4 regions of the Thiomonas sp. FB-Cd genome follow, and region 1 is predicted to be linked to each of the others. Evidence: predicted binding sites of a transcription regulator. Region 1 holds the regulator's gene; each other region holds the start of a gene.
What was found. The regulator sigma-54, encoded in region 1, starts transcription at its own class of promoters, with help from an activator protein. The targets are predictions, from matches to a motif close to TGGCANGNAANCTGCTTT.
Positions count from the first base shown of each region.

Region 2: CD04_RS0105025 (ATP-NAD kinase family protein) is a predicted target of sigma-54. The motif match lies at 4,162-4,179, and genes of this name have one in related genera.
Region 3: urtA (urea ABC transporter substrate-binding protein) is a predicted target of sigma-54. The motif match lies at 4,041-4,058, and genes of this name have one in related genera.
Region 4: CD04_RS0117620 (ammonium transporter) is a predicted target of sigma-54. The motif match lies at 3,635-3,652, and genes of this name have one in related genera.

Region 1 is NZ_JPOE01000005.1:1,320,393-1,327,743, reverse strand. It holds gene argS (arginine--tRNA ligase) at 1-1,395, shown strand, start outside; gene CD04_RS0119920 (SPOR domain-containing protein) at 1,468-2,115, shown strand; gene CD04_RS0119915 (thiol:disulfide interchange protein DsbA/DsbL) at 2,183-2,839, shown strand; gene lptA (lipopolysaccharide transport periplasmic protein LptA) at 2,979-3,626, shown strand; gene lptB (LPS export ABC transporter ATP-binding protein) at 3,623-4,420, shown strand; gene CD04_RS0119900 (RNA polymerase factor sigma-54) at 4,434-5,900, shown strand; gene rfaE2 (D-glycero-beta-D-manno-heptose 1-phosphate adenylyltransferase) at 5,931-6,446, opposite strand; gene CD04_RS0119885 (chloride channel protein) at 6,629-7,351, shown strand, end outside.
Region 2 is NZ_JPOE01000002.1:1,028,548-1,035,898, reverse strand. It holds gene CD04_RS0105040 (acetoin dehydrogenase dihydrolipoyllysine-residue acetyltransferase subunit) at 1-1,029, opposite strand, end outside; gene CD04_RS0105035 (alpha-ketoacid dehydrogenase subunit beta) at 1,029-2,045, opposite strand; gene CD04_RS0105030 (thiamine pyrophosphate-dependent dehydrogenase E1 component subunit alpha) at 2,057-3,040, opposite strand; gene CD04_RS0105025 (ATP-NAD kinase family protein) at 3,054-4,127, opposite strand; gene CD04_RS0105020 (sigma-54-dependent Fis family transcriptional regulator) at 4,297-6,243, opposite strand; gene CD04_RS0105015 (thiol:disulfide interchange protein DsbA/DsbL) at 6,729-7,351, opposite strand, start outside.
Region 3 is NZ_JPOE01000005.1:1,509,558-1,516,908, forward strand. It holds gene CD04_RS0120785 (urease accessory protein UreF) at 1-589, opposite strand, end outside; gene ureE (urease accessory protein UreE) at 648-1,184, opposite strand; gene CD04_RS0120795 (urease subunit alpha) at 1,314-3,053, opposite strand; gene CD04_RS0120800 (urease subunit beta) at 3,099-3,404, opposite strand; gene ureA (urease subunit gamma) at 3,427-3,729, opposite strand; gene urtA (urea ABC transporter substrate-binding protein) at 4,100-5,341, shown strand; gene urtB (urea ABC transporter permease subunit UrtB) at 5,410-7,047, shown strand; gene urtC (urea ABC transporter permease subunit UrtC) at 7,108-7,351, shown strand, end outside.
Region 4 is NZ_JPOE01000005.1:804,242-811,592, forward strand. It holds gene ald (alanine dehydrogenase) at 9-1,148, opposite strand; gene CD04_RS0117610 (Lrp/AsnC family transcriptional regulator) at 1,338-1,799, shown strand; gene CD04_RS0117615 (hypothetical protein) at 1,821-2,213, opposite strand; gene CD04_RS0117620 (ammonium transporter) at 2,374-3,573, opposite strand; gene CD04_RS0117635 (DMT family transporter) at 4,387-5,274, shown strand; gene rocF (arginase) at 5,332-6,246, opposite strand; gene CD04_RS0117645 (TIGR00730 family Rossman fold protein) at 6,265-7,185, opposite strand; gene CD04_RS0117650 (hypothetical protein) at 7,330-7,351, opposite strand, start outside.

The DNA.
Region 1 (7,351 bases):
CCGGCCCGCCCCGTACTCGTGGAGTTCGTTTCTGCCAATCCCACGGGGCCGCTTCATGTCGGACACGGGCGCCAAGGCGCGCTCGGCGACACCATCGCCGGGCTGCTTGCGACCCAGGGTTGGGCCGTGACCCGTGAGTTCTACTACAACGACGCAGGCGTGCAGATCTACAACCTCGCACTGTCCGTGCAGGCCCGTGCGCGCGGATTGGCACCGACCGACGCCGCCTGGCCAGAGGCCGCCTACAAAGGCGATTACATTGCCGAGATCGCGCGCGACTACCTCGCGCGCGCCACCGTCAAGGCTGTGGATGGCCGGGCTGTGCAGGGCGCCGGGGATGTCGAGGACCTTGAGGCAATTCGCCGCTTCGCGGTGACCTGCCTTCGCTGCGAACAGGACATTGACCTGAAGACCTTCGGTGTCGCCTTCGACAATTACTACCTTGAGTCCAGCCTGTACGCGGAGGGCCGCGTGGACCGCACGGTTCAAGCCCTCATCGCCTCCGGCCACACCTATGAACACGATGGTGCGTTGTGGCTGCGGACCACCGACTTCGGGGACGACAAGGACCGGGTGATGCGCAAGTCCGACGGCAGCTATACGTATTTCGTGCCCGACGTGGCTTATCACCTGGTCAAGTGGGAGCGCGGTTTTCGCCGGGCCATCAACATCCAGGGCTCGGACCACCATGGCACCGTGGCTCGCGTGCGCGCGGGCCTGCAGGCGGCGAATCCGACGATCCCGAAAGACTTCCCCGACTACGTGCTGCACAAGATGGTGACAGTCATGCGCGGCGGCCAGGAGGTCAAGATCTCAAAACGCGCCGGCAGCTACGTCACGGTTCGCGACCTGATCGAATGGTCCGGCGGCGTGCGCGACGATATGACGCCGGCCGAGCGAGACACCGCCCTGCAGCGCGGGCGCGATGCCGTGCGCTTTTTCCTGGTTTCGCGCAAGGCGGACACCGAGTTTGTCTTTGACGTGGACCTTGCACTCGCGCAAAACGACGAAAACCCCGTGTACTACGTCCAATATGCTCATGCGCGCATCTGCTCGGTGTTGGCCCAATGGGCCGAGCGCGACGGCGGCAGCGAGGCGGAGTTGCTTGACACAGATCTTTCGCCCCTCACGCACCCGCGTGAGTTAGACCTGATGATGCAGTTGGCCGCCTATCCCGAGATGTTGCATCAGGCAGCGCTTGATCTCACCCCGCACGACGTGGCCTTCTATCTTCGTCACATTGCCGGCAGCCTGCACGCCTACTACAACGCCGAGCGCGTCCTGGTGGATGATGTGGCCCTCAAGCGCGCCCGCCTGGCACTGCTGCTGGCCGTGCGCCACGTGTTGCACAATGCGCTCAATGTATTGGGCGTCAGCAGCCCGCAACGCATGTGAGCCACAACGGCGAGCCAACCCGCGTGGGCGCGCTCAGCGCCTGATTTCCGACCCCCACCTCCCTCCTACGCCATGTTCCATCCAGCACCAACGCCCCGTTGGCACACACGCACCCAGCGCGGCGGCACCCTGATCGGGCTGATCGTCGGGCTGGTGCTCGGCTTGGCCATCGCACTGGTCACAGCCATGTACATCACCAAGGCACCGCTCCCGTTCATGAACCGATTCCAGGAACGGCCCACAGGCGCTGCCTCGGGCGCCGCAAACTGGAATCCGAACCAGGGGCTGGCTGGCGGAGGCGCACCGGCCCCTGTGGCTGGGGGTTCGGCGCCTGGTCCTGTGAGCAGCGCTCCACTCTCGCCCAAGGCGATCGAATCGCTTGGCCAGCCACAATCCGGCGTTGTGCAGTCCGGCAGTCCGGTTTCGTCAACTGGCGCGGGCACGACCAGCACACCCCCTTCGGCGGCGCCGGGCACTGCCGGCGGTCTCCAGTACATCCTCCAAATTGGCGCGTACAGCAACCGTAATGACGCAGAGAGCCAGCGAGCGAAGGTCGCTTTCACGGGGTTGGAGGCTCACCTCGATGAGCGTGTCGTGGGCGGGCGCACGTTGTACCGCGTGCGCGTGGGCCCCTATGCCACTGGCGAACAAGCGGACAAGGCGCAGAAACTTCTGAATGACAACGGAATCGAATCCGCAGTCGTTAAGGTCTCAAAGTAAAGTCCCGGGGCTGCCGTTTGGTCCTTGCCCCGCTCCAAGCTCTCAACCCGTTTCGAAAGGAAGCACCATGGTTCGCTGGTTCGCTCGCATCGCAGCATTGCTCTTGCTTGGTTTCAGTGTCGGGGCAAGCGCCGCGAATGCGCCATTCAAGGAAGGGCTCGGGTTCGACAAGCTCACGGTCACGCAGCCCGTGAGCCCGGCAGGCAAAGTCGTCGTGACTGAGTTCTTCTGGTACAACTGCCCGCACTGTTTCGAATTCGAACCCCTGCTTGAAGCCTGGGTCAAGAAACTGCCAGCTGACGTGGTGTTCGAGCGCGTGCCGGTGGCTTTTGCGCCGCAGTTCGTTCCTCAGCAGAGGCTGTACTACGCACTCAAAGCGCTGGGCAAGGTGGATGCGCTGCAGGGTGCAGTGTTCAACGCGATCCACGTGCAGCACATTGCGCTTGTGAACCCCGAACAAATGGCCAACTGGTTGCAGACCAAAGGCGTTCCAAAGCAGCAGTTCATGAACGCCTACAACTCGTTCGGTGTGCAAATGGAAGCCAAGCGCGCCACCCAGATGGTCACGGATTACCAGATCCAGGGCGTGCCAACCATGGCGGTGCAGGGCATGTACACGACATCGGCCTCCATGCCTCAGACTCCCACAAACGAGAAGGTTCTCCAAGCGGTGGATTACCTCATCCAGCAGGTTCGCCAAGGCATGACGAAGTCTGCCAAGTAACCGCGGAATCTGGCTTTACCGCCGACGCCAGGACCTGCGCGGGGCAGGTCCGCATCATGCCTTGGCCTGTACGCCTGATGCGGCAGCGCGTCAGCACATGACACCGGCAGGACTGGCACAGATGCCTACAATGCAAGGCATGAAAGCAAACTTCATGCCCATGCTTCGCTCCGCCGCTCTGCTGTTCTTGAGTCTGCTGGTGTGCGTGCCCGGCGGCGTGTGTGCTCAGGCGCTGGCGACTGACCAATCGCAGCCCGTGCACGTCGAAGCGGATGCGATGCAGTACAACGACGTGAAGCAGACCAGCGTGTTCACGGGAAACGTCGTGGTCACGAAGGGGTCGATGGTGATCCGCGCAGCCAAGGTCGAGGTGCGTCAGACGCCTGATGGCTACAGCGACGCCATCGCCTATGGAAGTCCGAGCAAGCTCGCCACCTACGAGCAGACCATGGATGCCCAGGCTGGCGAGCCCACACCGGCCATCCACGGCCAGGCCGTCACGATCGACTACAACGGCAAAACAGATGTCGTAACGTTCACCGGCCAAGCCATGCTTGACCGCTTGCTCAATGGCAAGCTGAGCGATCGTGCGCAGGGGCAAGTCATCACCTATAACGGTCTGACTGACGTCTTTGCCGTCGTCGGTGGCAAGGGCGGCGCCACACCGTCCAATCCGGATGGTCGTGTGCGGGTCATGCTCTCGCCGCGCCATGCGCAGGCCCCAGCGGGGTCCTCGCAGCCTGCGCCCGCGCTCAAGCTATCACCGAAGCTTGGACCCCAGCCATGAGCGCTGCCACATTGGAGCCGAGGGAGGCACTCGAGCAGACGCATGCTCAACCCGGGGGCCTATTGAGCGTGCGGCGCCTACAAAAGCGCTATGGGGGGCGCACCGTGGTGCGCGACGTGAGCTTGGACGTGCGCGGCGGCGAAGTGGTCGGCCTGTTAGGGCCTAACGGCGCCGGCAAGACGACGTCTTTTTACATGATCGTCGGGCTTGTGCGCGCCGATGGCGGCGAAATTCATCTCAACGGGCAAGACATTACGCACCAGCCGATGTACCGGCGCGCGCGCCTGGGATTGTCCTATCTGCCGCAAGAGGCGTCGATCTTCCGGGGTTTGACGGCGTCCGAGAACGTGCGTGCGGTCCTGGAGCTACAGCGCGACGCCACCGGCCGGGCGCTGAAAAAAGCCGAAATCGATGCCCGACTCGGGCAGCTGCTGCGTGAGTTGCATGTCGAGCATCTCGCCGAAAGTCCCGCCCCTGCGCTGTCCGGTGGCGAACGGCGGCGGGTTGAGATCGCGCGCGCACTGGCCACCAACCCGCAGTTCATCCTGCTCGACGAACCCTTCGCCGGCATCGACCCCATTGCCGTGATCGAGATCCAGCGCATTGTGCAGTTTCTCAAGTCGCGGGGCATCGGCGTGCTGATTACCGATCACAACGTACGCGAGGCCCTGGGAATCTGCGACCACGCCTGCATCATCAGTGAAGGCAGCGTCCTGGCGCTGGGCAAACCGGAGGAAATCGTCAACAACCCGGCCGTGCGGAAGGTCTACCTTGGCGAGAGCTTCCGCCTTTGAGCAGGGACCGGCCATGAAACAAACGCTCAATCTCCGCCTCTCGCAACATCTGGCGCTCACGCCCCAGTTGCAGCAATCGATCCGCCTCCTCCAGCTCTCCACCCTGGAGCTCCATCAGGAGGTCGAGCAGATGTTGGAAGCCAATCCGTTCCTTGAGCACGAGGAAGGTGACGCTGAATCCGAAACGCCGGCCGAAGCACTGGCTGCGGCCGATACGGTCGATCCACGCAAGGAATCCGCCGAAGAGACGCAAGAGCTCAAGCTCGACCAGGAAGACTGGCAATCTGGCGCCGAGCAGGGTGAGTGGGATGCAGCGCCAGGCGAGACTTGGCAGGGCAGCAGCGGCGAGGCTGACGACGACTTCGACCCCTTGGGCTTGGCCCATGTGAATATTGACCTGCGTGCGCATTTGCGCAGCCAGCTCGCTGGCCTGAGCCTGTCCTTGGCAGACCGTGGCGCGGCTGAAGCGATCATCGACTCGCTGGACGACGACGGCTATTTGCTGGAAGGTCCGGACCAGCTTGCCGCCGAACTCAATCCACAAGCCAGCGACGAGGACCGGGAGGCGCTCGCCGACGCACTGCGCATGGGACTCAAGCTCGTCCAGAGCTTCGACCCTGCCGGTGTGGGTGCCACCACGCTTGCGGAGTGCATGTGCCTGCAGCTTGGCCGCGAACCGCCGAGCCCACAGCGCGATCTGGCCAAGGCGCTGTGCGCCGGCGGACACCTGGAGCTGCTGTCCAAGCGCGACTGGAAGCGCTTGTCTCGTGCCCTGGAAGCGGACGAGGCGGCGTTGCGTGACGCGCAGCAGCTTATCGCGCGTCTGGATCCGCACCCAGGGGCGCGCTTCGCGCCTTCGACCGCGCAAGCCGTCACCCCCGATGTGATCGCCCGACGCGTGGGTCGCCGGTGGCGCGCAGTGCTCAACCCCGAGGTCATGCCCAAGCTGCGTATCAACAGCCTGTATGCCGAACTGCTGCGCCGCTCACGCGACGGCGCAGGCCTTTCGGGCCAGCTGCAGGAGGCACGCTGGTTCGTTCGCAATGTGCAGCAGCGCTTTGAAACCATCGAGCGTGTGGCGCAGGCGGTGATCGAGCGGCAACAGAACTTCTTTAGTCACGGCGAACTCGGCATGCGTCCGCTCGTCCTGCGTGAAATCGCGGATGAACTGGGGCTGCATGAATCCACCATCTCGCGCGTGACCACGCAGAAATACGTACTCACGCCCTATGGCACCTTCGAGCTGAAATATTTCTTCGGCTCGGGCTTGTCGACCGATACTGGCGGCAGTGCCTCGAGCACTGCGGTACGCGCCATCATTCGCAGCATGGTGCAGGAGGAAAACCCGACCGCGCCATTGTCGGACGGCGAGATCGCCGAGAGGCTGGCCGCTCAAGGCATTAGTGTGGCCCGACGCACCGTTGCCAAGTACCGCGAAGCGCTGCGCATACCACCCACGGCACAGCGCAAGAGCGCCTAGGCAGTTGGCCTAACCGCAGGCAAGAAGGGTTCAGTCGCGCGCGGCGCGGATGCGCTGCACGAGATTGGTTGTGGAGCGTCCTGCCACCAAGGGAATGGCCAGAGCCTTTCCGCCCCAGGTTCGCACCAGCGCCGTCTCAGCCAGGCTTTCAATGGCATAGTCGCCGCCCTTGACGTACACATCAGGGCGAACCTGCTCCAGAAGCGCAAGCGGAGTGCTTTCGTCGAATAGCGTAACCAGGCTCACGCTTTCCAGCGCCGCCAGCACGACGGCACGATCGTCTTGCGGGTTGAGCGGGCGCTCCGAGCCCTTATTCAGCGTGCGCACCGAGCCGTCGGAATTCAGGCCCACCATCAGGCTTGCCCCCAGAGCGCGCGCCTGCGCCAAATAGGTCACATGTCCACGGTGCAGGATGTCGAAGACCCCGTTGGTGAACACGAGCGGGCGCGGCAGGGCCGCCACGGCCCGAAGCAGCAGAGTCCTCGGGCAGACCTTCCGCAAGAAGGGGAGGTCCACGAGCGCATTGGAGAGTGGGTGACCGGACATGTTGCTCATTGTCGCAAAGCCGGAGCCGCACCCGGTTGCGCGCCTCATCAAAGCGGGACACGCCGGGCGCCGGCGCTCCCGTCATTCACCAATTTTCACGCTCTTCCGCCACGCGAACCGATACCATTTGCGCTTGCCAATTGCCTCGCCGCGATGGCCGCGCGAAACCTACCCGACACGCCATGTCTGAATCCACCTTCTCGGACCGCCTGCACGCACTGCTCGCCCAAATGCGCTTTGGGCTTGATCCGATGGTGCCCATGATGCTGATCGCTGCTGCCGTCGGGTTCGTCAGCTCGGTGGCGGTGGAGGGATTTCGCCAGACGATGTATGCGGTGATCCGGATTTACAGCACGCATGAGCATTTGGTGGCGGCGGCAGCGGGATTGCCGCTATGGAAGCGGGCGCTCATTCCACCGATCGCCGCCGTAATCGGTGGTCTTGTCATGTGGGCTGGACACCGCTGGATCAAGCGCCCGCGCGGCCCGGAGTACATGGAGGCAGTGCGTGTGGGCGATGGGCGGCTGCCACTGGTTCCCAACCTCGTGCGCACGGGTTCGTCGCTGGTGGCAGTGAGCGGAGGCATCACCATTGGCCGCGAAGGTACGATGATTCAGTTCGCCTCGGTGATCTCATCCATCATCGGGCGCGTTGGCCGCGCCGACGCGGCGCACCAACGGCTGATTGTGGCCTGCGGCGCAGCGGCGGGTTTCGCGGGCGCCTACCACGCACCCATCGCAGGAACGCTGTTCGTCGCCGAAATCATCCTCGGAGGATTGCCGCTGCGCGAGATTGCCGCGGTGCTGGTGGCGGCTGTGATCGGCGAGCTGACGACGCAAAGTCTTTTCGCCACGGGCCCGCTGTATTTGGCGCACGCGGTGCCGCCGGTGAGCTTCATCGATCTC
Region 2 (7,351 bases), on a different contig from region 1:
CACGGTGGCGCCCGCCGGCGCGTGCTCGGCGTGGGCGGCGGGGATGATCCGATCCTCGCGGCCCCAGACCACGAGCACGGGTTTGCCGATGCCACCCAGGCGCAAACCGGGCTGCTCGGCCTGCTGACCTGCGCCGAACTGAGCCGCGCTCAAGGCCCGCAGCAGCTCGGGCACGCCGTCCAGCCGCTTGTATTTGAGCAGGTTCTCCAGCAACGTGCGGCTGACCAGTTCGGGGTTGGCAAACAGCTGCTCGACCACGGGCTTGAGCTCGCGGCGCGAGGCCGCGGCAACGAAGCCTTCGGTGTAGCCCGCGTTGATCTCGGTGCCAAGTCCGGCGCCGTTGATGAGCGCCAGCGATGCCACCCGCCCGGGATGGTCCAGGGTCATCTGCGAGGCGATCGCACCGCCCATCGAATGCCCGACCACGTGCACGCGCTCGACGTCCAGCTCATCGAGAAAATCCACGACAAAGCTGGCAAGATCGGCAAGTGCGGTGCCTGGCAGTCTCGGCGTGGACTGTCCGTGCCCGGGCAGGTCCAGCGCGATGACTGGGGCCACTTCGGCAAGCGCGTCGAGATTGAACAGCCAGTTGTCGAGATCGCCGCCGAAGCCGTGCAGGAACAGCACCGGAACGCCGTCGCCCAAACCCCGTCGCGCATAGCGCACGCGCAAGCCATCGACGTCGGCGAAACTGTAAGGCGGCGGGTCGTCGTCTTCGTTCGTTGCGGCAGCGGGCACCACGTAGTTGGCGATGTAGGCATCGATCTCGGCCTCGCTGACAGCGGCATCGGCCATGACGCCCAGCAGCGCCTTGACGGGCAGGGTCTGCCCCTCCTGCGCCACCTTGCGGCGCAGGACGCCGGGATCGGGCGCCTCCACGGCGTTGGAGATCTTGTCGGTCTCGACTTCCATCAGCGGCGTGCCCACCGCGATGACCGCTCCGACATCGACCAGCCACGCCGTGATGGTGCCTTCCTTCATTTCCAAGCCCCACTTGGGCATGATGATGGGAGTGAGGGTTGCGCTCATCAGTTGTGCCCTCCGGCAAGCGTGCGTTTCACGGCATCGGCAATCTGGGCCACGCTCGGGACGTACAGATCCTCCAGCACGGGCGAGAATGGCACCGGCACATGCGGTGGCGTGACCATCTCGATGGGCCCCTTCAGGGCCTTGAAGGCATGCTGCACCACTTGCGCGGAAACGTCGGCTGCGATGCTGCAACGCGGTGAAGCCTCGTCCACGCACACCAGATGGCCGGTTTTCTCGACGCTTTCGAGGACGGTGTCGAGATCCAGGGGACTGAGCGTGCGCAAGTCGATGACCTCGCATTCGATGCCGTTTTGGGCCAGCGTGGCCGCTGCATCGAGGGCGCGCTGGACCATCTGGCCGTACGTGACGATGCTGGCATGCTTGCCCTCGCGCACGACGTTGGCCTCGCCAAAGGGAATGACATAGCTGGCTTCGGGCACCTCGCCCAGCACGCCGTAGAGATTCTTGTGCTCGCAGAAGATCACGGGATCGTTGTCGCGGATGGACTGAATGAGCAAACCCTTGGTGTCATACGGCGTGCTGGGACACACCACCTTGAGTCCCGGAATGTGGGTGAACAGCGGGGTGAGCATTTGCGAGTGCTGCGCCGCTGCGCGCATGCCCGCGCCCACCATCGCGCGGATGACCACCGGAGTCTGCGCCTTGCCCCCGAACATGTATTTGAACTTGGCGGCCTGGTTGTAGATCTGGTCGAAGCACACGCCCATGAAGTCAATGAACATGAGCTCCGCCACAGGGCGCATGCCGCACGCAGCGGCACCAATGGCGGCGCCCACATAGGCGCTTTCCGAAAGGGGCGTGTCCATGAGGCGGTCGCCATGCTTGGCGTAAAGGCCCTTGGTCACACCGAGCACGCCGCCCCAGGCGTCGCGCTCGCCGTCCGCGCCGGCGGCGCCCACGATGTCCTCACCCAACACGATCACCGAGGGGTCGCGCGTCATCTCCTGGTCGAGTGCTTCGTTGATGGCTTGTTTCATGCTGATCTTGCGTGCCATGGTGGCTCTCCTTAATAGGCAACGTAAACGTCGGTGGTCAGATCGGCCAGGGTGGGCAGCGGTGCCGCCTTTGCCTCCACCACGGAGCGCTCGATGAGCGCGGCAATCTCGCGATCCATGGCCTTGAGTTCCTCCGCGGTGCTCACCCCGCCGCTGATGAGGGCCGCCGAGAATTTCTTGAGGCAGTCCTGGTTGGCACGGATGTCATCGAGCTCGCCGGGGCCCCGGTAGGTCTGTGCGTCGCCTTCGAAGTGTCCGAAGAAGCGCACCATCTTGCATTCCAGCAGCGCCGGTCCGCCGCCCGTGCGCGCCCGTTGGATGATCTCGCCCGCAGCCTCGTGCACGGCGAAGAAATCCGTGCCGTCGACCGTCACCCCCGGGAGCCCGAAGCCGGCCGCGCGGTCCACATAGCTGTCCACCGCCACCGCGTAGTCGCGCGAGGTGGTCTCGGCATAGCCGTTGTTCTCGACCACGAAGACCACCGGCAGGTTCCACACCGCGGCCAGGTTCAGGCTTTCGAGAAAGGTGCCCTGGTTGGAGGCGCCATCGCCCACGAAACTCACGGCCACCTCGGACTTGCCGCGGAACTTCGCAGCCAGTGCCGCCCCGCACGCCAGGGGGGCGCCGGCGCCCACAATGCCATTGGCCCCCATCATGCCCTTGTCGAGATCGGCAATGTGCATCGAGCCGCCTTTGCCATTGCAGGCACCTCCTTGCTTGCCATAGATCTCTTTCATCATCGCCATCACGTCCACGCCCTTGGCGATGCAGTGCCCGTGGCCGCGGTGCGTGCTGGCAATGCGGTCGCCGTCGCCAAGATGCATCATGATGCCGGTGGCAGCCGCCTCTTCACCGGCGTACAGGTGCACGAAACCGGGAATGTCGCCCCGACTGAAGTCCACATGCAGACGGTCCTCGAACTCGCGAATCGTGCGCATCGTGCGGTAGGCCTGAAGCAGCTGCTCCCGGGATTGGGGAAACGGATTGCCTGCCATGGTTGATCTCCTTTCAGTGGTTGAGCGAAGAGGTGAAGCGCAGCAACCGGGCATTGGCGGCAAAGCCCATGCACCGGGCGACGTCCACGGTGAAAAATGCGTTCTCGCGCAGGGTCATCTGCACACGCTGGCCGCGCTCGAAGCCGAGTTCGCGTTCGCCATCGAGGGCGACGGTGCCGGCTTGAGCCAGCACCGGCAGCGCCTCGCCGGCGACCATGCGCTGCCAGCTGGCGATGTCCACGGGGCGCACCATGCCCGGCGCAATCGGCGCGTGCAGGGTGAGCAGGGCTTCGCGCCCGCCGTGCGCGAGCTGCACGGCCAGGCCTCCGGACTCCAGCCGCCCCACGGGCTGCAACAGGCCGCCGATTGCCGACAGGCCAATGGCCTGCGGATCGGCAAACGCCAGATACACCGCATCCAGCGAGTGGATCTTCCACAGCGCGCGCGCACCCACGCTGCGATCGTGGGTGATGGCCGCGTCGACGATGGCGATGTCGCGCCGGGTGCCTGCGTGCGCGTCATCGATGCGCACCTCGATCATCTTGTTGGGGGCCAGCGCCTGGGCGCGCGCGATGCGCCCGCTGGCAAAAAGACCGACCGCCATCCCGGTGATCGTGGGCTCGCGCATCTCGGGAAAGGCGTTGTTGGTGCCCGTCGACAACCCGGCAATCGGCACGGCACTGTTGTCGTCGGCAAGCTGGCGCGCCACTGCGCGATGGGTGCCGTCGCCGCCCAGAACGACGATCGCCGACACGCCCATGCGCTGCAAAAGCCTGGTCGCGGTGAACGTGTCCTCGACCGTGGACGTGGGCTGCATATCCAGGAACTCGATGGCCGGCAGCGAGTGATCCGTGCCGCGCCTGAGATGGCGCTCCAGAAGGGAGCGGATGCCACCGCGGTCGGGCATGATCCAGGCCCGCTTGACGCCACAGGACGCGGCGGCGCTGAGCAGTCGAAGCACGATGTTCACCCGATCGGTGATCTGCAGGTTTCCGGCGTTGGCCACGATGCGCCGGATGTCGCGCGCCGACACGGGGTTGGCGACAACACCAATGCTGGCTTCCGGGGCGTGGGCCACGCGTGTCATACCGAAGTTCCAAGAGCGTAAGGATGGTTCCTCTTACGCAACTCGCGTGCCATTGGTTCTTGGCCCCGGCGCTGAGGGGGGACCAGGGGCGCGAAGCGCCGGTGTGCGCCCTGGCCGGACTGTCACTTCGCGACAGCTGTCACACGCTCGGGTGTGACAGCTGTCACACTCAGGATGCGGCCGAAGGCGTGTGTTTGGGTGAGCGGATGCCCCAGCGTTTCATGTGCCGGTACAGCGTCATGCGGGATTTGCCCATCTGCTGGGCAACGGCGCTGACATTCCACTGCGCGGCACGAAGCGACTCAAGCAGTTGCTGGGCTGCGGGCGGGTGCTGCGTTGCGTCGGGGAGGGCGCGCACCGATGGCGCGGCTGCGCCCGGCAACGCGCCCAGCAAGGTATCGGGCAAATCCTCAATCCGGATCACGCCGTCGCTGCACACGGCACGGGCAAAGGCCAGCGTGTTGTGCAATTCGCGCAAATTCCCCGGCCAGCTGTAGCTGCGCAGCGCCGCCTCGGCCTCGCGCGACAGGGCCACGGCAGGTTCCTCCTCGTGCAGCAGCTTGTACAGCAGCCATGGCAGATCGCGCCGCTGGCGTAGCGCTGGAAGTTTCACATGGGCGCCGGCCAGCCGGTAGTACAGATCGTCCCGGAAGCGACCGGCTTTCACCAGCGTTTCCAGGTCGCAATGCGTGGCTGCGATCACACGAATGTCCACGGCCACGGGGCGCGTGGCGCCAATGGCGAGCACTTCGCGCTCGGCCAGCACGCGCAGCAGGCGCCCCTGCAGGTCACGCGGCATGTCACCGATCTCGTCCAGGAACAGCGTGCCACCGTCGGCTTCGTGGATCAGGCCGCGCTTTCCCTTGCTGCTCGCGCCGGAAAAGCTCCCGGGCAAGTAGCCAAACAGCTCACTCTCGATCAGCGTCTCGGGGATGGCCGCGCAATTGACCGCGACGAACGGTTGGTTGCGGCGTTTGCTTGCCTTGTGCAGGCCTTTGGCAAGGTACTCCTTGCCGCTGCCGGTTTCCCCCGTGATGAGAATGCTGATGGGCGAGTCGACTAGCTTTGCCGCACGCACGATCTGGCCGTCCAGCACCGGATCCCCGCCCGAGAGCTGGGCCAGCGGCGCCGGCAGCGCCGGCGCCGCCATGGCGTCCGTCGGCGTGGCGCGGCGAGGAGGCGGCGGCACCGCATGCAGAAACAGCACCGGCCCGCGGCCTGCCAGGGTCACCGCGCGCCGCTCGTCGGGCATGGCCCGCATGAACTGGCCCAGATCATCGAATCGCATGTTGAACACGCTCTCGAAGGCCTGGCCCAGCACGGGGCCGCCGCTTGCGGCTTGAAGGAGCAGCTGCGCCTGCCGGTTGTGCCCGATGATGCGTCCGCCCGCATCGAGCGCCAGCAGGTAGTCAGGGCTGATCTCCACAAACTCCGGCGAGGGGTGCAGCTTGAGCACCCAGTCATTGCGGAACCAGCGCAGGAAGTTGGCGTTTTCCACGCGGCTGGCATAGACCTTGACGAGCTGCAGCGCCAGATGTTGGCTCGATTTCATTTGGGGCGACGTCAGCGTCGAGATATCCAGGACGGCGTTGAGCTGGCCGAGCGGGTCGTAGATCGGGGCAGCTGTGCAGGTCAGCGGAATATGGGTGGCATCGAAGTGGTCGTCCTGATGGACCGTGAGCGCCTCGCCCGTCATCAGCGCCGTGCCCACGCCACAGGTGCCCGCGTGGTACTCACTCCAGTCCGCGCCAAGGGACAGGCCGGCGTGGCGCAGGGTGTGATCGAGCTGGATGTCCCCGATGAAATCCACCGTGATGCCGCGCGAGTCCGTGAGCAAAACGCAGTAGCCCATGCCGGCGACCTGCTGGTACAGGGACTCCAGGCCGTAGCGCGCCATGTGCAGGAATTCGTCGATGCGCTCCTGGTGTTCGCGCAGCTGCTGCTGAGGCAGGACCACAGCGGGGCGCATGCAGGTGGGGTCCAGGCGGTGCTCGTGCACGCAGCGCGCCCATGACTCGCGAATCACCCCATCGGGGGCGAGGGCCGTGCGAAGGGGGTGGCCCTCACCGGCCAGGGTCATGACCGTTTGGATGTGTTCACGCGCGCGCAAGTCCATGGCTGTCTCCAGGATCGGGCGCATGCCCAGCGCCTCTGTGTCTAGAGGGGAACTGTACTCCGTCGCCGAGGCCTCAGGAATCAGGGGCGGCGCGATGGATGGCACGATGGCCGCGTGCGGCGCTCACGCGCCGGGCGCCGGGCTGCGGCGGTGTCGCCTTTCGCATGCACGTCGGGCCGGGGCAGGGCGTTGGTCCGAAGCGAAACGCGCGGGGCAAGCGGCCGGGCCCGGTGTCCAGCGCGCCCGGCTCCGTAGCTTGTGCGCGAGCAGCGCACGGCCTTGACGCTGCGCGCCAAACCGCGTGGCCAGGTGGCCAGGCAGGCGTGCAATCTCCGTTGCCGCGCTCTCAACCCGGCCTTGTCGCGGACGCCATCATGGCGGTCCCGGTGCGCCGGGGGCGAGGCGCTGCAAGACCGGATGCCGGGTTTGCGACCCGGGTTGCCAAACGCCGGAAATCCCGTTCGGTGCAAGCCGCAGCCGGTCCCTCAGGACGCCGACCAGACCTTGCGAATGAGTGAGTTGACCGACTGCAGAACCAGGTCCATGCTTGGGGTCTGGGGCAGGTCCGCCGAGGCAATGTAGGTTCCCTGCACAGCCAGGGTCGGCACGCCATCGATGTGATAGTCGTTCATCATCTGCGTTGCGCGCCGGGCCTGCATTTGCACGCCGAACGAGTTGTAGGCATTCATGAACTGCGGCTTTGGCACGCCCTGGGTCTGGAGCCATGTTGCCATTTGCTCCGGCGTCTCAAGCTTGATGTGCTGCTCATGGATGGCTCGGAAAATCGAATCCTGCAACGCGTCGACCTTGCCCAGCGCCTTCAGCGCGTAGTACAGCCTTTGCTGGGGCGCGAAGCGCGGCTCGAACGCCACTGGAACGCGTTCAAGCACCACGCGTGATGGCTGCGCGCGAGCCCAGCGCTCAAGCATGGGCTCAAACTCGGCGCAGTGGGGACAGTCGTACCAGAAGAACTCCGTGACGACGATCTTGCCGGCCGGGCTCACCCGTTGCGGCACGGGCAGTCGCGTGTAGCCCTGGCCTTCGGTGAAGGTCAGTCCGGCGGCGCCAGCGGCCATGCTGAAGCCGAGCAGCACAGCGGCGGCTGCGC
Region 3 (7,351 bases), 190 kb from region 1:
GCCAGTCCTCCATGCGATTCTGCAGGCCTCGCGCCTGAGCGACGGCGGCGGGAATGTCGGGGACGAGCGCTGCAAGCAGCCGTTGGCTGCTGCTCTGGCCGAGGGGGACGACACGCATCGCGGCTTGCACCTGGTTCTCCAGCCAGGAGAAGGCCAGCGCATGCGCGCTGTGTTCGGCGTCCAGCCCCAGCGCCAAGGCGCCGAGGGCGAACGCCAAGGGCCAGGCCGGGGCAGGCAACAGTTGCGCGGCAAGTGCCAGTCCCGGGTGCGCGGGTTGCAGGTTGCGCAGCCACTCCAGCATTGAACGACCCATCTGCAGGGTCTGCTGGCGCAGCTCGGACGTTTCGCGCGTGCTGAGCACCCAAGTCTGGATCGCTTGCAACGCGGCAGCATCGGCGGCCTGCCACGCGGCGTGCGCGGCGCAGGCCGCCGGCAGCTCGCTTCGGGCCAGGGTGAGCTGCAACTGTCCGCGCAGCCAGGTAAGGGTTTGCGCCTCGTCGGCAACCAGCCCAGCGTCTACCGCCGCTTCCACACCTTCGGAATAGCTGAATCCGCCCACCGGTAAGGCGGGCGACGCCAGCCACATCATGTGCAGCAGCGCGAACTCCCTTGACGAGGTCTGCCAGGCTGAGGCCACCGTCGTGGCCTCAGCGTTCAGGGCCATGTTCGTGGCCGTGACCGGCGTGGGTGTGAGGCTTGCCGTGCCCATGGCCATGCGGATGGCCTTGGACGTCGCCATAGGCGCCCGCTTCAGGCTCGAACGCTGCTTGGGCCTCGATGACGATCAGGTGCATGCGCCGCAGCATGTCGGCCAGCACGGGGTCGGGCTCGAACTGCAGCCTATCGGCTTGAACCTCGAGTTGCACATGGCGATTGCCCAGGTGATACGCGGCACGCAGCAAATCCGTCGGCGTGCCGTGCTCGGCGCAGGCGCTCACCTGCAGCACAGTCTGCGGTGCGGCCTCCACGCGGATCAGCGAGCCATCCTCCGCCACCAGCACGTCGCCGCCGCGCAGCACGCTGCCTCGCGGCAGAAACACGGCAATGTGGCGCCCCGCGCTGTCGTGCGCGTCGAAGCGGCTTTTGCTGCGCGTGTCCCAGTCCAGGGCAAGGCTGCTGGCACGTCTCGTCAGCGCGGTGGCCAGACCGCGCCCTTGTCGGATGAATTTATTGACGGTCAGCATCCAGGCATCCTTGTTCTTGCGCGCAGGGCGCCGCGCGTGCCCACCGGCCCTCGAAATGCCTCGGTGACCCGATCCTGAAGCGAAACCGCGGAATCATGTTGGTGTCCTTCGGGTCGGGGTGCGCCGGATTCAGAACAGGAAATAGCGTTGCGCCATCGGCAGAACGCTGGCTGGCTCGCAGGTCAAGAGCTGACCGTCGGCGCGCACCTCGTAGGTCTGGGCATCGACTTGCATGCGCGGCGTGTACGCGTTGTGCACGAGATCGGCCTTCTTCACGCTGCGGCAGTTGCGCACGGCCGCGAGCGTCTTGCGCAGGCCCAAACGCGCGCCGATGCCCAGGCCCAGCGCCTGCTGCGAGACGAAGGTCAGCGACGTGGCGAGCCGCGCGCCGCCAAAGGCGCCGAACATAGGCCGGGTGTGCACCGGCTGCGGCGTGGGAATGGAGGCGTTGGCGTCGCCCATCAGCGCGGCGGCGATGAAGCCGCCCTTGACCACGACGCTCGGCTTGATGCCGAAAAAAGCCGGGCGCCACAGCACCAGATCAGCCCATCTGCCTACCTCCACAGAACCCACTTCATGCGCCATGCCGTGTGCCAGCGCGGGGTTGATGGTGTATTTGGCGACATAGCGCTTGGCGCGGAAATTGTCATTGCGGGTTTCGCCCTGCGCCGCGCCGGCCTGGGGCGGTGCCAGCCAGCCGCGCTGCATCTTCATCTTGTGCGCGGTCTGCCAGGTACGCAGGATGACTTCGCCCACGCGCCCCATGGCCTGACTGTCGCTGGACATGATGCTGATGGCACCGAGGTCGTGCAGCACGTCCTCGGCGGCGATGGTTTCGCGGCGGATGCGGCTTTCGGCGAAGGCCAGATCTTCGGCGATGTTGGGATCGAGGTGGTGGCACACCATGAGCATGTCGAGATGCTCGTCGATGGTGTTGACAGTGAACGGCCGGGTGGGGTTGGTGGACGAGGGGAGGACATTGGCTTCGCCGAGCACCTTCAGAATGTCCGGTGCGTGCCCGCCGCCGGCACCTTCGGTGTGGAAAGTGTGAATGGTGCGACCCTTGAACGCGGCGATAGTGTCCTCGACGAAACCCGACTCGTTGAGCGTGTCCGTGTGGATGGCGACCTGGGTGTCGCTCGCCTCGGCCACCGACAGACAGCAGTCGATCGCCGCGGGCGTGGTGCCCCAGTCCTCATGCAGCTTCAGCCCGATGGCACCGGCATCGATCTGTTCGCGCAGCGCGTCCGGGCGACTGGCGTTACCTTTGCCAAAGAAACCCAGGTTCATGGGGAAGGCCTCGGCCGCCTGCAGCATGCGCGCGAGGTTTTCCGGCCCCGGCGTGCACGTCGTGGCATTGGTCCCGGTGGCCGGTCCTGTGCCGCCTCCGAGCATGGTGGTGACGCCGCTCATCAGCGCTTCCTCGATCTGTTGCGGGCAGATGAAGTGGATGTGACTGTCGATGCCGCCGGCGGTGAGGATCATCCCTTCGCCAGCGAGGATTTCCGTGCCCGGACCAATGACGATGTCCACGCCCGGCTGCACGTCGGGATTGCCGGCCTTGCCGATGGCGGCAATGCGCTGCCCGCGGATGCCCACGTCCGCCTTGACGATGCCCCAGTGGTCGAGGATGAGCGCGTTGGTGATGACCATGTCCATTGCGCCCTCGGCGCGTGTGGCTTGGCCTTGGCCCATGCCGTCGCGGATGGTCTTGCCGCCACCGAACTTCACCTCTTCGCCGTAGCCGCCGGCGCGCAGGGTGTAGTCGTCCTCGACTTCGATCAGAAGTTCGGTGTCGGCCAGTCGCACACGATCGCCGATGGTGGGGCCGAACATGTCCGCATAGGCGCGGCGGGAGAGGGTGGGCATGGGTGTCGGTCCTCGAAGGGTTGCGCGGGGTGATGAGCGCCAGAGTCAGAGTTTGCCCATCACGGCTTGCCGGAATCCCACCACGGCGCGCGCGCCGGCATAGGCCACCAGGGCTACCGTGCGCTGCTGCCCCGGCTCGAAGCGCACCGCAGTTCCGGAGGGAATGTTCAGCCGCATGCCCCGAGCCGCTGCCCGGTCGAAGCGCAGCGCAGGATTGGTTTCCGCGAAGTGGTAGTGCGAGCCAACCTGAATCGGGCGGTCGCCCGCGTTTTCGACAACCATCGTGAGGGTGGTGCGACCCGGATTGAGCTCCAGGTCACCATCGGCGCAGAGGATTTCTCCAGGAATCATGTGCATGCTCCGGGATGGGGCGTCATAGGACAGGCTGGTGCACGGTCACCAATTTGGTGCCGTCCGGAAAGGTGGCTTCCACCTGGATGTCGGCAATGAGCTCCGCCACTCCGTCCATCACGTCGTCCCGGGTGAGCAGGGTGCGGCCAAAGCTCATCAGTTCGGCGACCGTGCGGCCGTCGCGGGCACCCTCCAGGATGGCTGCGCTGATGTAGGCCGTGGCCTCCGGCACGTTGAGCTTGACTCCGCGCGCCTTGCGGCGCTCGGCAAGCAGCGCAGCGGTGAAGATCAACAGCTTGTCTTTTTCACGGGGGGTAAGGTCCATGGCTCGAAAGGTTCTGGGCAATGTTCGCAAGCTTAGCCCTTGCGCGCCGCAGTGCCCGGGCAACGCTTGCGCCGTGGACCCGCAAGAACCATACCTGTGCGTGGCAGCCCGCGCGTGGTGCGTTGCAAGGCGACCGGGTGAATGGCGCGTCATGGTTGTGCGTGCGGGCTTGCGTGCGCGCAGGCGCTTTTGGAGGGCACACCAGCATGGCATCAAGGCCAGGCGCGCATTGGCTGAACAAGGCGCGAGCCTTGGTGCCAGCGATCGGGCTTTCGTTGCGGCTGAGCCGCGTTGAAGGGGCGTGCGAGACGTGGCACAGGACTTGCTGATGATGACGTGGCAATTCGCACAACCTTGGAGGGATACCTAGATGGATCGTCGAACCGCATTAAAAACAGTGGGCGCCACAGTCGCCGCCGCTGCCGCGAGCAGCCTGCCTTTCCCGGCCATCGCGGCGAAGAAATCGCCCATCAAGGTCGGCATCCTGCACTCGCTCTCGGGCACGATGGCCATCTCCGAGACAGCGCTCAAGGATGTGGACCTGATGACCATCGCTGAGATTAACGCCGCCGGCGGCGTGGACGGCCACATGATCGAGCCCGTGGTCGTCGACCCGGCGTCGAACTGGCCGCTGTTTGCCGAGAAGGCGCGGCAGCTGATTTCGCAGGACAAGGTGGCAGCGATCTTTGGCTGCTGGACTTCCGTGTCGCGAAAGTCGGTGCTGCCGGTTCTCGATGAGCTCAACGGCTTGCTTTTCTACCCGGTGCAGTTCGAAGGCCAGGAGGAGAACAAGCACGTGGTGTACACCGGCGCCGCGCCCAACCAGCAGGCCATCCCGGCGACCGAATACCTGATGAGCAAGGACGGCGGCGGCGCCAAGCGATTCTTCCTGCTCGGCACCGACTACGTCTATCCACGCACCACAAACGCCATTCTGCGGGGCTTTCTGCACTCCAAGGGTGTCAAGGATGCGGACATCGCCGAGGTCTACACGCCCTTCGGCTTCGCGAATTACCAGACGATCGTCGCCGACATCAAGAAGTTTGCCTCGGCGGGCCCGACTTGCGTCATCTCGACCATCAATGGCGACTCCAACGTGCCCTTCTACAAGGAGCTTGGCAACCAGGGCATCAAGGCGACGGACATCCCGGTGGTCGCGTTCTCGGTTGCCGAGCAGGAAATCGCTGGCATGGACGCCAAACCCCTGGTCGGTCAACTCACCGCGTGGAATTACTTCGAGTCGCTGAAGAATCCTGGCAACGCGAAGTTCGTCAAGTCGTGGGACCACTGGGTCAAAACGAAGGGACTGAAGGATTATCCCGTCACTGACGACCCGATGGAGGCCTCCTACATTGGCATTCATATGTGGAAGCAGGCGGTGGAGAAGGCCAAGTCCACAAAGGTTGATGAAGTGCGCAAGGCGCTGGTCGGTCAAAAGTTCGCCGCACCGGACGGTTACACGGTGGAGTTGCTGCCCAACCAGTATCTGAGCAAGCCGGTCTTCATCGGCCAGCTCCGCGCTGACGGGCAGTTCGACGTGGTGTGGAAGTCCAAGGGTCTGGTTCCCGGCGAGTCCTGGAGCCCCTACATTCCCAAGCCGAAAAACGCCTGAGTCCATACCCAAGCGGGCCGCGTCGTTCCCGCGACGGCCCGCGCTCCCACCTTTTCACACTCGACATCATGCGATGCTCAGACCTGACCACGTGGCGGCCGCTCAGCGGCCTGCGCATTGCCTTTGGCGTGGTGCTGGTCGCGTTGCTGGCGGCGCTCCCGGTGGCGCGGGCGCTCACCCCGCAGGAGGCTCTGGCGCTGTCGAGTGGCGACACCGACGCGCGCATCGCGGCATTGCACAAGGCGGCTGCGCAGCCCGATGCGCAGCTTGCCGCATTTCTCGCCGATCTCCTGAACAATCGCGTGCAGGTCGACGGCACCATGGTGCAGGTGCAAAGGGGCGAGGCATGGGTGAACCTGGCGACCGGGAAAGTGGTGACGCCGAGCGACAACGCGCAGGGAGTGATCAACAACAACTATGTGCGCAAGGAGTTGCAGTCGGCGCGTGCTGCGCTCGACTTGTTCGCACCCGAACGCGAGCAGCGGATCAAGGCGGTGCGGCAGTTGCAGGACGACCCCACATCGGTCGACCGTACTCTGGTCGAAGAGGCGCTGAAGACGGAGAAGGACCCCGAGATCCTGGAGCGCCTGCAGTTGCTGCGAGCGGCCATTATCTTGACCAGCAAGAATGCGGGCGAGCGCCTTGCCGCCGCTGAAGATCTGGCTGCGAGCAACTATCCGGCGGTGCGCACGTTGTTGCTCGCGCGTCTGGGCACGAGCGACGGGCAATTCGTCGAGCCGGACCCGAAGGTGCGTGCGCAAATCCAAAAGAGTCTCGACTTGATTAACGAGCGCCTGGCCTGGGGGGGGCGCTTGGGCACGCTGTTCTCAGGCATCAGCCTGGGCAGCATCCTGCTGCTGGCGGCGCTCGGCTTGGCCGTGACCTACGGCCTCATGGGTGTGATCAATATGGCGCAGGGCGAATTCATCATGCTGGGTGCCTATGCCACATATGTCATGCAAGGGCTGTTCGAGCGCTATGCGCCAGGGGCGCTTCACTATTCGCTGATCGCCGCAGTGCCGTTCTCGTTCATCGTTGCCGGCGCAATGGGCATGCTGGTCGAGCGCACGATCATTCGTCGCCTTTACGGCCGTCCGCTTGAAACATTGCTCGCGACGTGGGGTATCAGCCTGGTGCTGATCCAGGCTGTGCGCAGCCTGTTCGGCCCCCAGAATGTGCAGGTCGACAACCCGCCGTGGATGTCAGGCGGGCTGCACGTGGTGGCCAACCTGATGTTGCCCTACAACCGCATGGTGATCATCGCTTTCACCGTGCTGGTGTTGCTGGCCATGTGGTTGCTGATCGCGCGGACCCGGCTGGGCCTGTTCGTGCGTGCCGTCACGCAAAACCGTGCAATGGCGTCCTGCGTGGGCGTGCGAACGGCGCGGGTCGACATGCTGGCGTTCGGGTTGGGCACCGGCATCGCCGGACTCGCCGGTTGTGCGCTGACCCAGATCGGGAACGTCGGCCCCGAGATGGGGACGAACTACATCGTGGACTGTTTCATGGTTGTCGTGCTGGGCGGCGTGGGGCAACTCACCGGGACCGTGGCAGCGGCCGTCGGGTTGGGCGTCGTCAATACCCTGCTCGAAGGCGTGGCCGGTGCGGTGCTGGCGAAGATCGCGGTTCTCATCGCCATCATTCTCTTCATCCAGAAGCGCCCGCAGGGCATGTTTGCCCTCAAGGGCCGCAGCGTGGAAAGCTGATATGCGAGGAAAAGCTCCAGTCGCCGCGCTTGTGCGCGGATCCAGCGAAAGGTCGACACGATGAGTGCAGTGCCTACCCATAACCCGTTGTTGGCTTCCAGTGCGCGCTCCTTGGCGCCGCGCGTGCAACTCCAGACGCCAGCAAGCTTTCTTCCTGCATGGGGCTGGGCGGTGCTCGTGGTCTTTGTGCTCTTGACGTGCGTGGCGACGCCGCTTCTTAGCCTGGCGGTACCACAGGGCAGCGCCATGCACCTGTCGCAGTACTGGGTGGGCTTAGCCGGAAAGATTCTCTGCTACGCCATGG
Region 4 (7,351 bases), 520 kb from region 1:
CTCGGCATTCAGGCCGCGATCGCCTCCACCGCCTTGCCGAGCACTTTGGCGATCGGGGTGTAGGGAAGATTCAAAGCCTGTGCCACTGCAGGGTGCGTGATGCGCCCGGCCTGAACGTTCAACCCATGACCCAGATGCGCATCCTCGGCGCAGGCCTGTTTCCAGCCCTTGTTCGCCAACGCCAGGGTAAACGGCAGGGTGGCGTTGTTCAGGGCATAGGTGGACGTGCGTGCAACGGCGCCCGGCATATTGGCGACGCAGTAGTGCACGATGCCGTCCACCACGTAAGTGGGCTCGTCGTGGGTGGTGGCATGCGAGGTGCTGAAGCATCCTCCCTGGTCAATGGCGACATCCACAATCACAGCGCCAGGGCGCATGCGGGCGAGCTGCTCGCGACGGATGAGCTTGGGCGCAGCCGCGCCTGGCACCAAGACCGCGCCCACGATCAGATCGGCCTGGGTGACGGCCATATCCAGCGCGTGAAGGGTGGAGTATTGGGTGTTGACGCGCCCATCGAAGAGTTCGTCGAGTTGGCGCAGACGCGGCAACGATTTGTCGAATACGGTAACGCGCGCACCCAGCCCGACGGCCATGCGCGCCGCATGGGTGCCCACGGTGCCACCGCCAATGACCACAACATCGCCCGGCGCCACGCCAGGCACGCCACCCAGCAGCACGCCACGCCCGCCGCTTGCCTTTTGCAGCGCGACTGCACCCACCTGGATGGCCATGCGCCCGGCCACCTCACTCATCGGCGCCAGCAGCGGCAGACCACCGTGGGCATCGGTGACGGTTTCATAGGCTATCGCAGTGCAGCCGCTTTGCAGCAACAAGCCCGCCTGGTCCGGGTCCGGAGCCAGGTGCAGATAAGTGAAAAGCACCTGATCCTGACGCAGCATGCGGCATTCATCGGGCTGCGGCTCCTTCACCTTGACGATCATCTCAGCCTGGGCGAAAACACTCGCCGCGTCGGATGCGATTTGCGCGCCCGCGGCTTGGTACGCCGCATCGTCTGCGCCGATGCCGGCTCCTGCACCCGTCTGCACCAGGACCCGATGGCCGTGGTGCGTGAGTTCACGCACGGCGTCGGGTGTTAGACCGACACGGTATTCGTGCACCTTGATTTCCTTGGGAACGCCGACATGCATGAGATTGCTCCTGTTGATCACTCGTTATGCGCCGCTGTCTTCGCATGGCGCCACGGTAGAAGTATCGGCCTGATCGCGCGCAACGCGGTTGCAAGATCGGTACGAACTTTCCCGAAGTTACGCACGATTTGATTGATTAAAAGGAAAACGTTGGCTTCTAATTGCGCATAATTCCATTTTTGCGCGCGAATGATTGAACTCGACCACCATGACCGCGCCATCCTCGGCATCCTGCAAACGGACGCGAGCGTGGCCAACGCCACGCTCGCGGATCGGGTTGGGCTGTCTGCCTCGGCCTGCCTGCGCCGTGTGCAGCGCCTTGAGCGCGATGGGGTGATCGCGCGCGTGGTTGCGCTGCTCGACGCCTGCGCCATCGGCCGGGCCACCACGGTATTCATTGAAGTGACACTGGATAGTCAGCGCGAGGAAGTCCTGGGTGCGTTTGAACGCGCCGCCGCTGGCTGCCCCGACATCCTTGAATGCCACCTCATGGCTGGAGATTTCGACTACCTGCTGCGCATTGCGGTCAATGGCCCGCAGGAGTACGAGCGCCTGCACAAGCAGGAACTCTCGCGCCTGCCCCACGTGGTGCGGATCAAGAGCAGCTTTGCGCTGCGCACCGTGGTCAAGCGCACGGACTATCCACTTTGAGCGCCGCGGCGCACGCGCCGCTCAGTGCGTGAGGCGGCGCATGATGTGCACGTAGTAGCCAATGCGCGCCGCACTTTGCTCCAACCCGGCGCGGCTGTGCTCCACCATGAACAGCTCCTCCACCGCACCCCCACGCGCGTGGACGCGCCCGCTCAAGCGATACGTCGCGCGGGCCGGCAATTGCTCGCCTGCGACGAGCGCGATATAGCCTTGGCCGTCATCGTCAACGACGATGGCGTCAAATCCATGCGCCTCGGCCACGGCCTGGATGGTCACAGGCTCAAGCCTGCACATGCCCAGATGGTCGATGTAAACCTGCGCGATGCGCGCCAAGCGATCCGCGGCTGCGGGGTCGTTCAAAGCCAGGCTGGCGCCTGCCACGCCAACGCTCTTGGATGAAATCGTCTGGGCCATGATCTGTGTCCTTCGCTGCTGTTGGGAACCCGGCGAGCGGCTCTCATGGCCGATCACCCTGGTCCGCACTTTAGGAAGGACGTGAGCAGACGTCCGTGAACGATTTCACGAAAACGCTGAAAACCTTCGGGGCCGTGCCGGCAGCCCCGCTACACCCGGCTCACCAGCTCACCTCCCGCTCGGGCGTCGACGTGATCTTGTGAATGGACAGGTCCGCCCCTTCGAACTCGGCCTCCGCATCCAGTCGCAGGCCAAGCGTCAGCTTGAGCACGCCGTAGACGACGACGCCGCTGAGCAACGCCCAGCCCACGCCGGCTAACGTGCCCACGACCTGCGCCCAGAAGCTCACGCCGCCGATGCCCCCCAGCGCGGTCTGCCCGAAGATGCCCGCAGCGATGCCCCCCCAGGCACCGCACAAGCCATGCAGCGGCCACACGCCCAGCACATCATCCACACGCAGCCGGTTTTGGGTTAGCGTAAACATCGTCACAAATAGCCAACCGGCCACGGCGCCTGTGATCAGTGCCCCGACCGGATGCATGATGTCCGAGCCCGCGCACACGGCCACAAGACCAGCCAAAGGTCCGTTGTGCACGAAACCAGGGTCGTTGCGCCCAGCCACGAGCGCGGCAATCGTGCCGCCCACCAGCGCCATGAGCGAGTTCACCGCCACAAGCCCAGAGATCTTGCTGATGTTCTGTGCGCTCATGACGTTAAAGCCGAACCAACCGACGATGAGAATCCACGAACCCAGCGCAAGAAAGGGAATGCTCGATGGCGGATGCGGGTTGACCCGACCGTCCCGGTAGCGCCCCCTTCGCGCACCCAGCAGCAGCACGGCTGGCAGCGCAATCCAGCCTCCCATCGCATGCACCACCACGGAACCTGCGAAATCGTGGAACTCGGCACCAAAGACGCCCTGGAACCAGGCCTGGACGCCGAATCGCTCGCCCCACACAGCGCCCTCGAACAGCGGGTAGGCCACGCCGACGATGGCTGCTGTGGCGATGAGCTGAGGCCAGAACTTGGCCCGCTCGGCAATCCCACCCGACACGATGGCCGGAACTGCCGCAGCGAAAGTCAGCAGGAAAAAGAATCGGGTGAGCGCGAAGCCGTCATCGAGCTTAAGCTGGGCTGCCGGCACGAAGAAATGCACGCCATAGGCAATGCCGAAGCCGACGAAGTAGTAGGCCAACGTCGCCACCGAAAAGTCGGTCAGGATTTTGACCAGGGCGTTGACCTGGTTTTTTCTGCGCACCGTGCCCAGCTCCAAAAAGGCAAAGCCGGCATGCATGAAGAGCACCAGAATGGCGCCCAAAAGGAGAAACAACACGTCGCTGCTTTGTTGCAGGGCTTGCATCGTAGGGAACTCCGGAATGTAAATTCAGTGCACCATGATTGGGACGTTATCCTTCCAGATGCAAGCAATAAACGTTCCAAAAGCGTGCAAGCGCACCAAAACGGTCCGGCTTGGGAGCAATTCACTGGGGGTTCGCCGAGAAATGACCACCATCGAAGCGTCCGGGACCGCCTTTGCACGCATCAACGCAGTGCGCGCCCCATACAAATGCCCTATTCTGGTGCGTTATGGCGCCCCGTTTTGGCGCATGCGAAGGGCGCCCGGGAAGCCGGCCTGCGTTGGCACCGCTCCCTTCGTGTGTTGCGGGATCGCACCGGACAGGACGCGCAGGAACCGCATTCGATCGGTCACATGGTGCGCGCAGCGCTTGCGGCCCGAAGGCGCATCAGTTCGCGCCGGTGCGGTGCGTTTATGGCGCGGCGCGCCGGCAATTAATCTTTATCCGTTTGGGGCGGACGAAGAGTGCGGCGAAGGGCTAACGCCAGCCCCACCACCAAACTCAGTGCAGCCACACCAATCAGATACACGAAAAAGGGATACACAGACATGGCTCAATGCAATTTCTCGGCGCGCGTTACTCATCCGGTGGACGTCGCGGCGCCCACCACTTCAAGGCGGCATTTGCGCTCAGGCCGCCCACATCACTGAGTTCCAAATGGCGCACTGAAGTTCAACGCCTATGCGCTCGTCTCACGCACCGCGGATCCATCCATGCGGGCCCTCCTCCATTACCCACTCCATGATGCAAACACTGATGTGCTGCAAGATCGTGTTCAAACTTGAGCTCTGCGTCATCAAACGGACTCTTTGCTGATGCGCCCCGTCTCTTCGCGCACGTCGCCCCTGTTGGCTTTGGTCGCGCTTACGCTGATCTGGAGCAGCAACTGGATCGTGATGAAACTGGCCATGCTGTACAGCGGGCCATTCGAGTTCTCCGCGCTTCGCTATGCCGGCGGCACCGCAGCGCTTTTCCTGGTTCTGCGCCTGCGCGGTGAAAATCTGGCGCCGCCGCCACTTGTCCCAACCCTGGTCATCGGTCTTGCGCAGACCACTGGTTTCACGGCCCTGGCCCAATGGGCCCTCGTCCAAGGCGGGGCGGGCAAGACCGCCCTCCTCGTCTACACCATGCCGTTCTGGACCGTGCTGCTGGCCTGGGCTTGGTTACGCGAACGCCTGCGCGCCACGCAAATCGCCAGCCTCGTGCTCGCAGCCTTCGGTCTGCTACTGATCATGCAACCGTGGAAAGCCCATGTCGATCTGCGAAGCGCGGGGCTTGCCGTCGCCGGCGGGGTGAGCTGGGCCATCGGCACGGTGGCAGCAAAGCGCCTTTTCGTGCGCCAAGGCACGGTGCTGTCGCCGCTGCGCCTGACGGCATGGCAAATGCTGACTGGCACGGCCTTTCTCATCGCGCTGGCGTGGTTCGTACCGGAGCGGCCCGTGAGCTGGGCCCCCGGCTTCATTGCGGCGCTGGCCTTCAACATTGTTCTGGCTTCAGGGGTGGCGTGGACTCTGTGGCTTGTCGTGGTGCAACGCCTGCCAGCCGGCATCGCGGGACTCTCGAGCCTGGCGATACCGGTAACAGGCGTCCTGCTGGCATGGGGCCTGCTGGGCGAACGACCGGACGCGGCTGAGGGCTTGGGCATGGTCGTCGTCGCCGCAGCCCTGGTCCTTTTGTTGCGAGCGTCGAGCCGCCGTCGGTGAGCCCGACGTGACTCCGCCGCATGTGCGTCAGCCATGCAGCAGGCGCACGGCGCTGCCTCACGGCCGCATGAGGGTGGACTTGCCAAACAGGCTCTCGATCAGGTCCACCGCCACCTCCGCCGTCCTGTTGCGCAGATCGAAGGCGGGATTGATCTCCATCACGTCCAACGAACCCAGGCACCCCGTATCGCAGATCATCTCCATGCACAGTTGCGCCTCACGATAGCTCGGCCCACCGCGCACCGTGGTGCCCACCCCGGGTGCAATCTCGGGGTCGAGAAAGTCGACGTCAAAGCTCACATGCAAATGGGTATCGCTGTCCAACCCCGCCAGTGCCATATCCATCGTGGCTCGCATGCCGTGCTCGTCGATGAAGCGCATATCGAACACCTCGGGGCCCACGCGGTGGACCAGTTGCTTTTCGCCCGGATCCACGCTTCGAATCCCGATGAAGCGCAGCCAGGCCGGCTCAATGGCGGGCGCGGCGCCGGAGAACTCGAGCAACTCGCGCGGGCCGTGACCGCACAGGCAGGCTGCAGGCATACCGTGCACATTGCCACTTGGCGTGATGGCGCTGGTATTGAAGTCCGCATGCGCGTCCAACCACAGCACGCGCAGACGGCGACCGCGAGCGCGGCAAGATGACGCCACGGCGCTGATGGAACCAATGGCCAAGCTGTGGTCGCCCCCCAGCACAATGGGCAATTGGGAAGCACTCAGTGCATCGGTCACTGCATCGAACACAGCACGATTCCAGGCCGCGACTTCGGGCAGGTGGCGCCATCCATTCACGGGCGGTTGCCAGGGATTTCCTGGGCCCTGCAGGTTACCTGCATCCATCACATGCAGACCCAAGGTCCGCAGCGCCTCGCACAAACCCGCCACGCGCAGGGCTTCCGGGCCCATGGACGCTCCACGCGCGCCCGCCCCAATATCCGTGGGTGCACCAATCAGTCGAACCGGCTTGCTCATTGCCGCCCGCTCCCCGTCTCAGCCGTTGGCAGGCGGAGCATCGTCGGCCACGCCACCGGCATTGCTCGCAGCGTTCAAGCCAAATTCCTCGCATAGAAGGTCCCATGCCTCCTCGGCCGTTTCCACAAAGTGAAAAAGCCCCACATCCTGCGCAGCAATCATCCCGGTTTGCACCAGGTGCTCGAAATCAATCAGCCGTGTCCAGAATGCCCGGTCAAACAACAGGATGGGGCGCTTGCGCACCTTCCCGGTCTGTGTGAGCGTGAGGACTTCAAAGAGCTCATCCAGGGTGCCAAAGCCTCCGGGAAAGCAGACCAGCGCAACCGATCGCATCAAAAAGTGCATCTTGCGCAATGCGAAATAATGAAACTGAAAGCAAAGCTCAGGCGTGATGTAAGGATTGGGCTGCTCCTCGCGCGGAAGCGTAATGTTCAACCCGATGCTTTGGCCTCCAACCTCGAACGCGCCGCGGTTGCCCGCCTCCATGACGCCAGGCCCGCCCCCCGTGACAACCATGATGGGCTGCTCCAGGTTCCTGGACGCCTGCGTCACCAGCGCCGCGAAGCGTCTGGCCTCCTCGTAGTGCCTGGACATGAGCACGCCTTGCCGGGCGCGCGCAATGGCCTGAGCGTCGCCATCGGCCTCGGCCTGACTCAGTCGGTCCTGCGCCAGATCGGGCGGGGCGATGCGCGCGCTGCCGAAGATCACGATCGTGGCCTCGACCCCGTACTGCCGCTGCACCATCTCCGGCTTGAGCAGCTCGAGCTGCATGCGAACCGGGCGCAGATCATCCTGCAGCAAAAATGCCGTATCCGTGAAGGCGAGGCGGTAGCTGCTCTCTGGCCCGGCGTAGCGCGACGGCGTCTTGAGCTTTGCTGCCTCTTCCTGAGCCGATGGGAAATTACGATCGGCGAGGTGTGGTTTGCGTTTCTTGTTCATGCCATGAGCGTAGCGCGATCGTGGGCGATGGCGTCAAACCCTTGGCGGCGCCCAAGTCGCGGCGCAAGCGCCAGCCGCAAAAGACGAGGCGCAGCCGCCCCACCGGGCCTAGTGGCCGCCCATGTGCAAAGCTCTGGCGCAAGGTCAATGAGCCACCGACGGCAAT